DNA from 3 places in the Pararhizobium sp. DWP3-4 genome. Region 2 is predicted to be linked to each of the others. Evidence: predicted binding sites of a transcription regulator. Region 2 holds the regulator's gene; each other region holds the start of a gene.
What was found. Region 2 encodes PhoB, which activates phosphate uptake and scavenging genes when phosphate is short. Its sites were predicted from a motif close to TGTCATNNANCTGTCAT; they were not measured.
Positions count from the first base shown of each region.

Region 1: ppk2 (polyphosphate kinase 2) is a predicted target of PhoB. The motif match lies at 2,529-2,545, and genes of this name have one in related genera.
Region 3: ACP7E6_RS18825 (DUF2794 domain-containing protein) is a predicted target of PhoB. The motif match lies at 2,013-2,029, and genes of this name have one in related genera.

Region 1 is NZ_JAFCXF010000003.1:15,073-19,277, forward strand. It holds gene ACP7E6_RS09355 (aspartate kinase) at 1-679, opposite strand, end outside; gene ACP7E6_RS09360 (hypothetical protein) at 789-2,198, opposite strand; gene ppk2 (polyphosphate kinase 2) at 2,590-3,492, shown strand; gene ACP7E6_RS09370 (winged helix-turn-helix transcriptional regulator) at 3,783-4,205, opposite strand, start outside.
Region 2 is NZ_JAFCXF010000002.1:745,552-749,756, reverse strand. It holds gene pstA (phosphate ABC transporter permease PstA) at 1-424, shown strand, start outside; gene pstB (phosphate ABC transporter ATP-binding protein PstB) at 437-1,252, shown strand; gene phoU (phosphate signaling complex protein PhoU) at 1,331-2,041, shown strand; gene phoB (phosphate regulon transcriptional regulator PhoB) at 2,149-2,832, shown strand; gene ACP7E6_RS08885 (VOC family protein) at 2,854-3,231, opposite strand; gene ACP7E6_RS08880 (GcrA family cell cycle regulator) at 3,245-3,778, opposite strand.
Region 3 is NZ_JAFCXF010000007.1:74,414-78,618, forward strand. It holds gene acnA (aconitate hydratase AcnA) at 1-680, shown strand, start outside; gene ACP7E6_RS18820 (DUF1223 domain-containing protein) at 888-1,643, shown strand; gene ACP7E6_RS18825 (DUF2794 domain-containing protein) at 2,050-2,457, shown strand; gene ACP7E6_RS18830 (GNAT family N-acetyltransferase) at 2,459-3,016, opposite strand; gene ACP7E6_RS18835 (Bax inhibitor-1/YccA family protein) at 3,151-3,894, opposite strand; gene ACP7E6_RS18840 (ABC transporter permease) at 4,119-4,205, opposite strand, start outside.

The DNA.
Region 1 (4,205 bases), on a different contig from region 2:
AGGTGCGAACCTTGAATACCATGGCAAGCTCGACCGAGCGAACCTGCAGGACCTTGGCGCCGAGCGACGCCATTTCCAGCATTTCCTCAAACGCGATCTTCTTCAGGCGCTTGGCCTTCGGCTCGATGCGCGGGTCGGTGGTGTAGACGCCGTCGACATCGGTATAGATATCGCAACGGTCGGCCTTGACCGCAGCGGCGATCGCGACTGCCGACGTGTCGGACCCACCGCGGCCGAGCGTGGCGATCCGGTTGTCGGGTCCAAGCCCCTGGAAGCCGGCAATGACCGCCACCTGGCCCTCGCCGAAACGGCGGATCAGTTCGGTGCCGTCGATTTCCATGATGCGCGCCGCGCCATGGGCGTTGTCGGTCCTGATCGGGATCTGCCAGCCCTGCCAGGAGCGGGCGTTGATGCCGATATTCTGCAGCGCCAGCGCCAGGAGACCCGAGGTCACCTGCTCGCCGGAGGCAACGACAGAATCGTATTCACGCGCATCGTGCATCGGCGAGGCATCGCGCGTCCAGGCAACCAGTTCGTTGGTCTTGCCGGACATCGCCGAAACCACCACGGCAACCTCGTGGCCGGCATCGACTTCACGTTTCACATGGCGGGCCACGTTCCTGATGCGATCCATATCCGCGACGGACGTGCCGCCGAATTTCATCACGATGCGTGCCATGTGCCTCTACCGGTATTGCCTGCTGCGCCAAGCGGTTCGCGCCTGCTTTGAGAAGTTGGCGGTCTCTTAGCGAAATTGGGGGCGCGGTGCAATGGTGGAGGGGGATAGGTTAGTCAACGGGATCATCGCGCTGTCCCTCAAGAAACCATAAGCAATAACTAGCGTAAGGATGTGGTTTGTATTGGTTAAGAATTCCATGAACATCTGCTAGATCGATATTCAACGTCATAATTGTTGAGAGCAGAGCAAGTGTCTCAATAGCGGATGTCGCAGCGACAATTTGGCGGAAATCCTTCTCGTTTTCATCCCCTCCACCATGCGCCGCACTGTTCCGGATGGTTTTTGCCAATTTGCAGTGGTCATCAAACTGCCTTGGCAATATGCCTTCTCCATAGGCAGCTCTAATATTTTTGATTGCACTATCAATCCGATCTACGAGCGGCGACCTAGTTAGCTCGTTCAGGACCTCTTTAAGACGTGCTGGGCTTATATCGAGGTCTACAAACGACTGTAATTTTCTGCATTCCTTCCTAAAATTCTTCAATTTACTTTCGGTTATCAGGCTAGCCATTTGATAATCAGGAATTGATTCAAACCACGCCATCGCCCGCAATAGATTACCTCGATCATAAATAGCGTTGCCGTGGGTGAAACTTGAAATCAACCAATACGTTACCTCCCACTCTCTTCTCCGGTTTATCCATTTCGTAAGCGCATAAATCGTTTTCTCCCGCATATCTTGAGAAAATATTGTAAAAATCGCATCGGTGTGCCGATGCGCGGAATGTTTATAATTGCCGAGAGAAGAATTTCGATAGAACTCAAAATCGTGCAGGTAAGAAAACTCTTCTAAGCCACTTGAATTACTTGCACGCAATGCCAACCCTTTCTGCTGTAGGGGGCGCCCCTCTGAAAGCTCGAAAAAAACTTCTATATGAAGAGGAATTTGCAAGGCGCTTTCTAGCTCAACCGGATTTTTGAAAATTGTTGTTATCCACATGGGGTCATCAAATTTGTCCTTAGTAGCTACTCGGATAGAAGGCCTCTTTGAGAGAACCACCTCGAAATCGTCTGCCTTTATCCGCGCCACTTCTAATTTATTGAAAATAAAACTTCTAATATCCTCTTCGGTCCCATTGGCATTTGAATGTTCGAATTTCACGTGATCCCTGTACGAAAGTGATGCCTTCGCGTCGGGCAAGCAAAATTCTATGGTTGCGACGCGATCATCAGATGTCCAGCTGCATGTTCCGAGAACTATATAATTTGCATCGATTTCAACGTGCCCAACCGACCGCGTCATTGTGCTAGACGTGCCAGATAGTTTCACAATCGGATTCATCAACGTCGCAATTTGTCCTGTAGAAAGAATGATTTCTCTTCGCTTTTGCGTGAAAGGAGCGTTTCCTCTTCTTTCAAAAGAAAATAGATCTACCTTTATTCTGTCTTCATGTACGATAAGCCGTCCTGACATTCTTGTTTCCGGCTCAAAGCAAATCTCGTCATATAAAATGGTCACAGGCAAACCCTCCAATATCCAGTAACCTTAATTTATATGTTCTGAAGCTGGATAGCTCGGTGTTGAACCTTAGTATCGTGAGATATTTCCATTCAAATGGGGAACTCCACCGTACCAAGTCAGAATTGCCGACAGCTAAAACAAGCAACTGGAAGTGCGGGTGGCAGAGAACAGCCTTGGCCGGATGTCCGCCGATGGCATATCAAGCCGGGTTGAGCGTGAACCTTTCATGACTCGTTGCAACAAGAATGCGCGACGGCATGAACCGCAGGGTTGTTTTCTCTGCAGTTTTTTGATTTTCGACCGGCATGCCCACCCCGCCGCTCCGACTGTCATAGACCTGTCATCAAACCCTGCTCCTGTGCCGGCGACCAACGGGGATGTGTGACCAATGATCGACCAACTCGACCGCATCAAGGCGGAAATCGCCGACAGCTTTGACGAAGAGCTGGAAATGCAGATGGAAGAAGACCGGCTCGACGAGCTGGTCGCCGAGGGCATGTCGGGGCCGGCCGAGCCGACGCTCGAGCGCAAGACCTATTTCCGCGAGCTGTTCCGCCTGCAGCATGAACTGGTGCGCCTGCAGGATTGGGTTCAGTACAAGAAGCTCAAGGTCGTCGTGCTGTTCGAAGGCCGCGACAGTGCCGGCAAGGGCGGCGCCATCAAGCGCGTCACCCAGCGGCTCAATCCGCGCGTCTGCCGGGTCGTCGCCCTGCCCGCACCGACCGAGCGCGAAAAGAACCAATGGTATTTCCAGCGCTACGTGTCGCAACTGCCGACGGCGGGCGAAATGGTGCTGTTCGACCGCTCCTGGTACAACCGTGCCGGCGTCGAGCGCGTCATGGGCTTTTGCACGCCGGAGGAACTCGATGAATTCTTCCGCACCGTTCCGGAATTCGAACGCATGCTGGTGCGCTCCGGCATCATCCTGATCAAATACTGGTTCTCGATCACCAACGAGGAACAGGAATTCCGCTTCCAGATGCGCATCCACGATCCGCTGAAACAGTGGAAACTGTCGCCGATGGACATGGAAAGCCGCATTCATTGGGAGGACTATACCAAGGCCAAGGAAGAGATGCTGGCGAAAACCCACATCGAGGAAGCGCCGTGGTGGGTCGTCCAGGCGGTCGACAAGAAGAAGGCCCGCCTCAACTGCATCGCCCATCTGCTCGCCCAGATCCCCTACGAGGACGTCCCCAAACCCGACCTCGTCCTGCCCGACCGCGTCCGCAACGACGACTACCAGCGCCACCCGGTTCCACCGGAACTGTATGTGCCGGAAGTGTATTGATTGGCAGAAGATCACCCGGTGGAATGGGCTGGGTGAAGCCTATTGGCTTACGGCTTGGAGACCCTGTCTTTGTTCGGGGGCATCGCCATTCACCTCCCGTCATCCTCGCCCTTGTGGCGGGGATCCAGTGACCCGACGTCCGTCGGGTCAAAAGACTCTTCACGCCAAAGGAGAAGCCGTTCTCTCGCCGCGCCGACGCGCGGCGGCTGGATCCCCGCCACGAGGGCGAGGATGACGGAGAGGAACAATCGCGAGAAACCAACCCAAAGCCCCGTGTCAGCCCACTTCTCTCAACCCCCAGCCCCCGCATTCCTCGCCACAACCGCCAGATACGCCGCCCGCAGCTCCGCAAACACCGATCGCGCCGGCGCCGGCGCATCCAGATGCAGCGCCCGCAATTCCTCCATGAAATCAGTCCACATCGCCGGCCCGCCCTGTTCCAGCAGTTCGGCGCGGATCGACAATTCCTCGGAGGCCGGCGTGTGCCGCCTGCCCCAGGCGCCCATCTGCGCCAAAAGCGGCACCAGCTGGATCGATGGTTCGGTCAGGCTGTAGATGCCCTTCTGTTTATGACTCGGATCGTCGCGGCGCGACAACAGCCCGCTTTCGGTCAGCCGCTTCAGCCGGTCGGCCAGGATGTTCGAGGCGATCCCCTCCTCCGACTGGGTCAAAAGCTCGCGAAAATGCCGCCGGTTGCCGAACATCAGGTCTCG
Region 2 (4,205 bases):
GCTGACATTGATGACGCTTCCAACGATCATTATCGCCACCCGTGCAGCCCTGAAGGCGGTTCCGCCATCGATCCGCTCGGCAGCTTTGGGTCTTGGCGCTTCCAAGATGCAGACGATCTTCCACCACGTCCTGCCGCTCGCCATGCCGGGCGTCCTGACAGGCACCATCATCGGTCTGGCGCATGCGCTCGGCGAAACCGCGCCGCTGCTCCTGATCGGCATGGTGGCCTTCGTCGTCGATTATCCGGGCTCGCCGATGGACCCGTCCACTGCTCTGCCGGTCCAGATCTACATGTGGGCCAACGAAGCCGAACGTGCATTTGTCGAACGGACTTCGGGTGCGATCATGATCCTCTTGATCTTCCTCGTCGTCATGAACCTTGGCGCAATCCTGTTGCGGCGTCGCTTTGAGCGGCGCTGGTAGTGAGGTAGAAACATGAACATGATGTCAGAAGCAGCAGTTGAAAAGGCGCTGGACCAGAAAATGAACACTGTTCCCTTCAAGATGATCGGAAAGGACGTTTCGGTTTATTACGGCGAGAAGCGTGCGCTTTTCGATGTGAACCTCAATGTTCGCGAAAACACCGTCACCGCGCTGATCGGCCCGTCGGGCTGCGGCAAGTCGACATTCCTGCGGACGCTCAACCGCATGAACGACACCATCGACAGCTGCCGCGTTACCGGCAAGATCACCCTCGATGACGGCGACATCTACGACCCGAGCATCGACGTGGTGGAACTTCGTGCCCGCGTCGGCATGGTCTTCCAGAAGCCCAACCCGTTCCCGAAGTCGATCTATGAAAACGTCACCTACGGTCCGAAGATCCACGGTCTCGCCCGCACCAAGGCCGAACTCGATCAGATCGTCGAGTCAAGCCTGCAGAAGGCCGGCCTCTGGAACGAGGTGAAGGATCGCCTGCATGAATCCGGCACCGGCCTTTCCGGTGGTCAGCAGCAGCGTCTGTGCATTGCCCGCGCCGTTGCCGTCAGCCCGGAAGTCATCCTGATGGACGAGCCGTGCTCGGCGCTGGATCCGATCGCGACCGCCAAGGTCGAGGAACTGATCCATGAACTGCGCACGAACTACACGATTGTCATCGTCACGCACTCGATGCAGCAGGCCGCCCGCGTTTCGCAGCGCACCGCCATGTTCCACCTCGGCAATCTCGTCGAGGAAAACGACACCGACAAGATGTTCACCAATCCGGACGACCAGCGGACCCAGGACTACATCATGGGCCGCTTCGGCTGAGGACTTAGCTTGCCACCCTGTCATGAGGGCAGGGTGGTGGCCTTCCAACCCGGATTGTGATCGCAAGGAAAAACAATCATGTCTACGCACATTGCTTCCGTCTACGACGAAGATCTGAAGTACCTGACCCGGCGTATCTCCGAGATGGGCGGCCTGGCCGAACAGATGGTGGCCGAATCCGTGCGCGCGCTGGTCAATTCCGACTTGGCGCTTGCCCAGAAGGTCATTTCCGACGACGCCATTCTCGATGAGGCCGAGCGCCAGATCGGCGAAAAAGCAATCGTCACCATCGCCAAGCGCCAGCCGATGGCTGCCGACCTGCGCGAAATCATGGGATCGATCCGCATTGCCGCCGATCTCGAGCGGGTCGGCGATCTCGGCAAGAACAACGCCAAGCGGGTCATCGCCGTATCGACCGCCAGCCTGCCGCGTCAGCTGGCCCGCGGCCTCGAGCATCTGGCCGAGCTTGCGCTCGTTCAGCTCAAGGAAGTGCTCGACGTCTATGCGTCGCGTTCGCCGGAAAAGGCCAACAGCATCCGCGAACGCGACAACGAGATCGATGCGATCTACACGTCGCTTTTCCGTGAACTGTTGACCTACATGATGGAAGATCCGCGCAACATCACGCCTTGCACGCATCTCTTGTTCTGCGCCAAGAACATCGAGCGCATCGGCGACCACGCCACCAACATCGCCGAAACCATCTATTATATGGCGACCGGCGCGCAGCCTGTCGGCGAGCGACCGAAGGACGATACGGCCAACACGGTCGGCGCGATCGGTAACTGATCACGCGATAAAGTAAGTAAATTCTTACGCACTGATTGCGCGAGCGACCGCTGGAGCCGCTCGGCAAGCCTTCGGCCATCCGGCCGGGCGCCAAGGAGCTGAACTGAATGTTGCCAAGAATTGCCGTCGTTGAAGATGAAGAGGCGCTCAGCGTCCTCCTCCGATACAATCTTGAGGCCGAAGGGTTTGAAGTCGATACGATCAATCGTGGCGACGAGGCGGAAATGCGCCTGCAGGAACGCCTTCCCGATCTCCTGATCCTCGATTGGATGCTGCCGGGGGTTTCCGGCATCGAACTGTGCCGCCGGCTGCGCCAGCGCTCCGAGACAGAGCGCCTGCCGATCATTATGCTGACGGCACGCGGCGAGGAAAGCGAACGTGTTCGCGGGCTCGCCACCGGCGCCGACGACTATGTGGTCAAGCCGTTCTCGACGCCCGAACTGATGGCGCGGGTCAAAGCGATGCTGCGCCGGGCCAAGCCCGAAGTGCTGTCAACGCTGCTGAAATGCGGCGATATCGAACTCGACCGCGAAACCCATCGCGTCCATCGCAAGACCCGCGAAGTTCGTCTCGGACCGACCGAGTTCCGCCTGCTGGAATTCTTCATGGCCTCGCCCGGCCGTGTCTTTTCGCGCTCGCAGCTTCTGGACGGCGTCTGGGGCCACGACATCTATGTCGATGAGCGCACCGTGGACGTCCATGTCGGACGCCTGCGCAAGGCGCTGAACTTTTCCAACATGCAGGACGTGATCCGCACCGTGCGCGGCGCCGGCTATTCGCTCGAAAGCTGAGCGCCGTACAGGGAAGAACCGTCAGACACTGCCGAGCGGTTCGCCAATCTCTATGGCGTGACCATCCGGATCATAAAGGCGGAAGACCCTCTGCCCCCAGGCTTGCGTCTCGATGGGGTGGATGAGGTTTACATCGCCGGCAATGCGCTCGAAAAGCGCATCCAATTTATCGTGTTCGAAATAGAGCAGGATATTTTGGCGGCCATAGGGCTCGGGAATGACTGACGAATGTCCCCAGATCGTCGTTTCCAGGGATTTGCCGTCATGGATGGCAAATCCCGTTTCAAACATGATGAAATTGCCGAAGTCTCGGCTGATCACCAATCCCAGTATCTCGCAATAGAAAGTCTTCGAGATGCCAATATCCCGCACGAACGGGATGGGATTGACGAAACGCACGGCCGATCCGGCCTCAGCGGGCCCGGCGACGCTCGCCGGACGGCTGGTAGGCAAGCTTGGCGTGGAATGTGCAGTAGGGCGATGTGTCCGGGGAATCGTTGCCGCAGAAGTGGAACTCGTCCTTCATCGGATCGCCGATCGGCCACTTGCAGGTGCGGTCGGTAAGCTCGGTCAGGACCAGGCGGCGCGACATTGGAACGACAACGTTATTGCCGGCCGGTGCTGCTTCCTGATCCTCGCTCGCGCCGATTTCCACTTCTTCCTTCATGACGGTTGCACCGGCGGTGCGGGTCACTGTGCGGGTGGCGGTCATGCGCGACGCTGTGTAAGTCGGTGCACGCGGCGCAGCGGACGGTGCTGGACGTTTTGCACGTGCCGTTGCAGTGCTGCCGCCGGCCTTGGCGCGGCCCGGCAGGCAGAGACGGTGGACCTTGCCGATGACGGCGTTACGGCTGACGCCGCCGAGCTGTGCAGCGATCTGGCTCGCGCTCAAGCCTTCGGCCCACAATTTCTTGAGTTTTTCGACCCGCTCGTCAGTCCAATTCATGGTCTTGTCTCCATTCCCAGCGTTGGTGATGGTCGAATCCTCCACCGAGCCCTGGATGTGATCCGAGGCTGAAACGCGATAACACTTTTGGTGACTAGGTCCGCCGCATGCGTTCTAGTAATTGTTTCTTAACGTAGAGCCCGGGGGACTCTCTGACAAGAGTCCGGGGAATCTCACCGAATCGATTTCTGAGTTTTCCCCAACTTGCTTGCGATGCGTGGCATTTTTGCAAGGGTATCCGGCTAAAAAAATTGCGTCCGTTGTATAGCCGTGAATTGCCGGAAATCATGGGCTTTTGTTGACATCGCAGTGCGAAGTGAAGATAGTGCCCCTGCCGCCGAAAGGCGGCATTTTGATTTTTTGCGGGTTGGTCACAGCCCTGTCGACGACGCCGATTGTACAATTGCCGTGATGGTTTGAGGAGACA
Region 3 (4,205 bases), on a different contig from region 2:
TCGGCGACAAGATCACCACCGACCACATCTCGCCGGCCGGATCGATCAAGGCAGCGTCGCCTGCCGGTGCCTACCTGATCAACCACGGCGTCGGCGTTGCCGACTTCAACCAGTACGGCACGCGCCGCGGCAACCATGAAGTGATGATGCGCGGCACGTTTGCCAATATCCGCATCCGTAATCACATGATGGGCCCGAACGGCAAGGAAGGCGGCTACACGATCCACTATCCTTCGAAGGAAGAGATGTCGATCTACGACGCCGCCATGCAGTACAAGGCCGAAGGCGTGCCGCTGGTCATCTTCGCCGGCGTCGAGTACGGCAACGGTTCGTCGCGTGACTGGGCTGCCAAGGGTACCAACCTTCTCGGCGTCAAGGCCGTGATCGCCCAGTCGTTCGAGCGTATCCACCGCTCCAACCTCGTCGGCATGGGCATCGTGCCCTTCGTCTTCGAGGAAGGCACGACCTGGGAATCGCTCGGCCTGAAGGGCGACGAGAGCGTCACGATCGACGGTCTCGCCAATGTCCAGCCGCGTGAAAAGCGCGTCGCCAGGATCACCTATGCCGACGGCACGGTGAAGGACGTTCCGCTGATCTGCCGCATCGATACGCTCGATGAGGTCACCTACATGAACAATGGCGGCATCCTGCAAACGGTTCTGCGCGATCTCGCTGCCTGATGGCATCACGAATGCTGACATGAACGAAACCGGGGCTTTCACAAGCCCCGGTTTTTTTGTGATCGCCGGAGCCTCAAGCCTCACTCCAACGTGATTTTCCGTTGAAAGAGGAGCAGCGTATGAAGGATGCCGACTGAGGCTTTACGCCGGTACAACACGGTTAAGCTGCCGACCTTGAAATGCCACACCCTCGAAATGGAAGTCCCGATGTCTGGATCAAGCACCGTTCGCCGCATCATGCTCGCCTTTGGCCTTGGCCTCATGGCGATGCCGGCTATGGCCGAAGATGCGGTAAAGCCGGCAGGCGTCGTGGAACTGTTCACCAGCCAGGGCTGCTCCTCTTGCCCTCCGGCGGACGCGGCTTTGAAAACGCTGATCGACGACGGCAAAGTCGTGGCGCTCTCCTATCATGTCGATTACTGGAACTATCTCGGCTGGGCCGACACGCTCGCCTCGAAGGACAATACTGCCCGGCAATATGCCTATGCGAAAATGTTCGGCCGTAGTGGTGTCTACACGCCGCAGGCGGTGCTCAACGGCCGCGACCACATCAACGGCGCCGATCTGGACGGAATCAACAATCGCTTGTCGGCAATGAAGGCAACGGGGGACGGGCTTGCCGTTCCAGTCTCCGCCAGCGTCCGCAAAGACGAGATCGATATCAGGATCGGGGCCGGCACAGGCAAGGCCAATGTCGTCGTCGTCTATTTCAATCGCCAGCAGCTCGTCGATGTCAAGAAGGGCGAAAACAGCGGCAAGACGATTTCCTATTGGCACTCCGTCCGCGACATCCAGACGATCGGCATGTGGGACGGCAAGCCTGCCAGTTTCGTGTTGCCCGCGTCCATCCTCAACGAAGGCGAAAACGGCGGCTGTGCGGTGCTTCTACAGAAGATGAAAGACAATGAAACGCCCGGCGCCATCGTTGGTGCCACAACTGTCATGGCAAATACTGCTCAATGACGGACTAGACTTCTAAGCTTGATCTGGTTCGGCCCGGCAGCATCGAGGGGCTGGGGCTGAGGGTTCGAAGATGCCGGACCGAACCGGCCACATTTCGCAGGCGCAGACAGCACCCGCTCGATATGGCGTGTGGAGTAACCGCGTCCGAAGGACGCTTTGGCTAGCCACTCCATTGCTGCACCCGCTGAGGACAGAAAAATCCTTAACGCACATGCAGGCCGGACACTCGGAAGGACTCCCTCGCGCCAACGATAGGGAGTTTCCCTGTCAAATGGGGCGTCGGTTTGTTTAAAATGCGGCACGCCGAAAAAAGTCACCCACTATTTCGACGGGCCTTGCGGCTTGCATTTCAGCCAAGGTCAGGCAAACTGTAACCGTCCTGTCACAATATAAGGCCGGAGTACCGATGACTGATCAGCCGGATTTGCCGCAAGGCGAGACCCGTTCCGAAAGGCAGAAATCGTCCGATGTGGTTGTTAACCTGCACGAATATCGCAGCAGCAATCAGGACCAACTTCCCATAACCTTCCATCGCCGCGAGCTGGACATGATCCTCCGGGTCTACGGCCGTATGGTTGGCGAAGGGGAATGGCGCGACTATGCGATGGACCATCTGCGTGACAAGGCCGTCTTCTCGGTTTTCAAGCGGTCGGGTGAGATGCCGCTGTTCCGGATCGAAAAGAATCCGAAACTGTCTGCCAGGCAAGGCGCCTTCAGCGTCGCCAATACCCACGGCATGATCCTGAAGCGTGGCCATGACCTACAGCAGGTTCTCAAAGTCTTCGACAAGATGCTGAAGGTCATCAAGACCTGAGTTAGCCCCGGTAGAGCGTATCGGGGTAGACGCCCGGCTCCGGATCGGTCGTCAGCCCCTCGCCGAGCGGCAATTGCATGATGATCGTATCGAGCCAGCGTCCGTGCTTGAAACCCGTGCCCTTCATAAGCCCGCCATGCTCGAAACCGGCCGCACGATGGACGGCGACCGAAGCTGGATGCGCGCCGCCGATGACGGCGACCATCTGGCGGAAGCCCAGCGTTGTGCAGAGCCGGATCAGTTCAGCCAGCAGCGCCTTGCCCACACCACGCCCCCGCGCCTCCGGTGCCAGATAGATCGAATCCTCGACCAGGAAACGGTAGGCCGTGCGGGTCCGGAATGCCGAGGCATAGGCGTAACCCAAGAGGATGCCGTCCGCATCGACCGCAGCGATATAGGGATAGCCGTTGCCGGTGATCACCGAAAAGCGCGAGGCCATTTCAGATTCATCCGGCGCCGTCATCTCATAGGAGGCGACGCCGTTCAGCACGGATTCCCGATAGATCGCTGTAATAGCGGGAATGTCGGATGGGGTCGCATCGCGCAGGATAAAGGACATGGGCAGACCTGTCTGGGAAGAGTGTTCCCTCGTCTGCCATATCGCATCCGACCATTCAAGCGAGCGGCCTTGCCAAAATGCAGGCAACAAAAAAGGCGGCCGAAGCCGCCTTTTCAGAAGTATCCGGTTCCGGATTAATTGCGGTTTCCGAGGAAACGCAGCATGAACAGGAACAGGTTGATGAAGTCGAGATACAACGTCAGCGCGCCCATGATGGCCTTGCGGCCAGCGGCTTCGGCACCGTCTGCTTCGAAGTACATTTCCTTGATCTTCTGGGTATCGTAGGCGGTAAGGCCTGCGAAGATCAGAACACCGATAGCCGAGATCGCAAACTCAAGCGCCGACGAGGCGAGGAAGATGTTGACGATCGAAGCGATGATCAGGCCGAACAGACCCATCATCAGGAATGAACCCATGCCGGACAGGCTACGCTTGGTGGTGTAGCCGTAGAGCGACAGAGCGCCGAACGAAGCGGCCGTGACGAAGAACGTCTGGGTGATGCTCTGGCCGGTATAGATCAGGAAGATCGACGACAGCGAGAGGCCCATCAGGCCTGCATAGACCCAGAAGGTCGTCTGCGCGGCCGACACGCTCATCGAGTTGATGCGGAAGCTCATGTAGAACACCAGAGCCAGCGGCGCGAGCATGACCACCCACTTCAGCGGGCTCACATAGATCGCCTGGCCGAACGCCGTCAGTTGTCCGTCCGCAAAAGCGAACTGAAACGCAGCGTAGGCAGCGATACCGGTGATTGCCAGACCGAGGGCCATCAGGTTGTACACCTTGAGCATATAGGTGCGCAGACCTTCGTCGATTACGGCCCCCGCCTGTGCGCCGGCAGGCGACATTCGGGTTTGGTAGTTTCTAAGATCAGCCATTGTTTCCTCTTTAAAAGCCCCGGTTAAGTTTACGGTGTCGGGCGGTAAGGGCGCATCCTTGAAAGGTGCCAGCCACTTAACCCAGGCGCCGCTGCGGGGCTCCAGCATGCCTGTGCTGAATATGATGTCGAAATATGACTTACACAAGACCGGCAGCCCTGAGAATCAGCCGAAAAGCGGATTCTCAGGCATTCGGGGGTTAGCGTTAACGGTTAACTGGGCGCTCAGAGCTCGCGCAGGACGGGTGCAGCCTTCTGCCCGAGCACCCGCCAGGTGCCGGCCAGGCCGAAACCGACCGTGACGACGAGAGC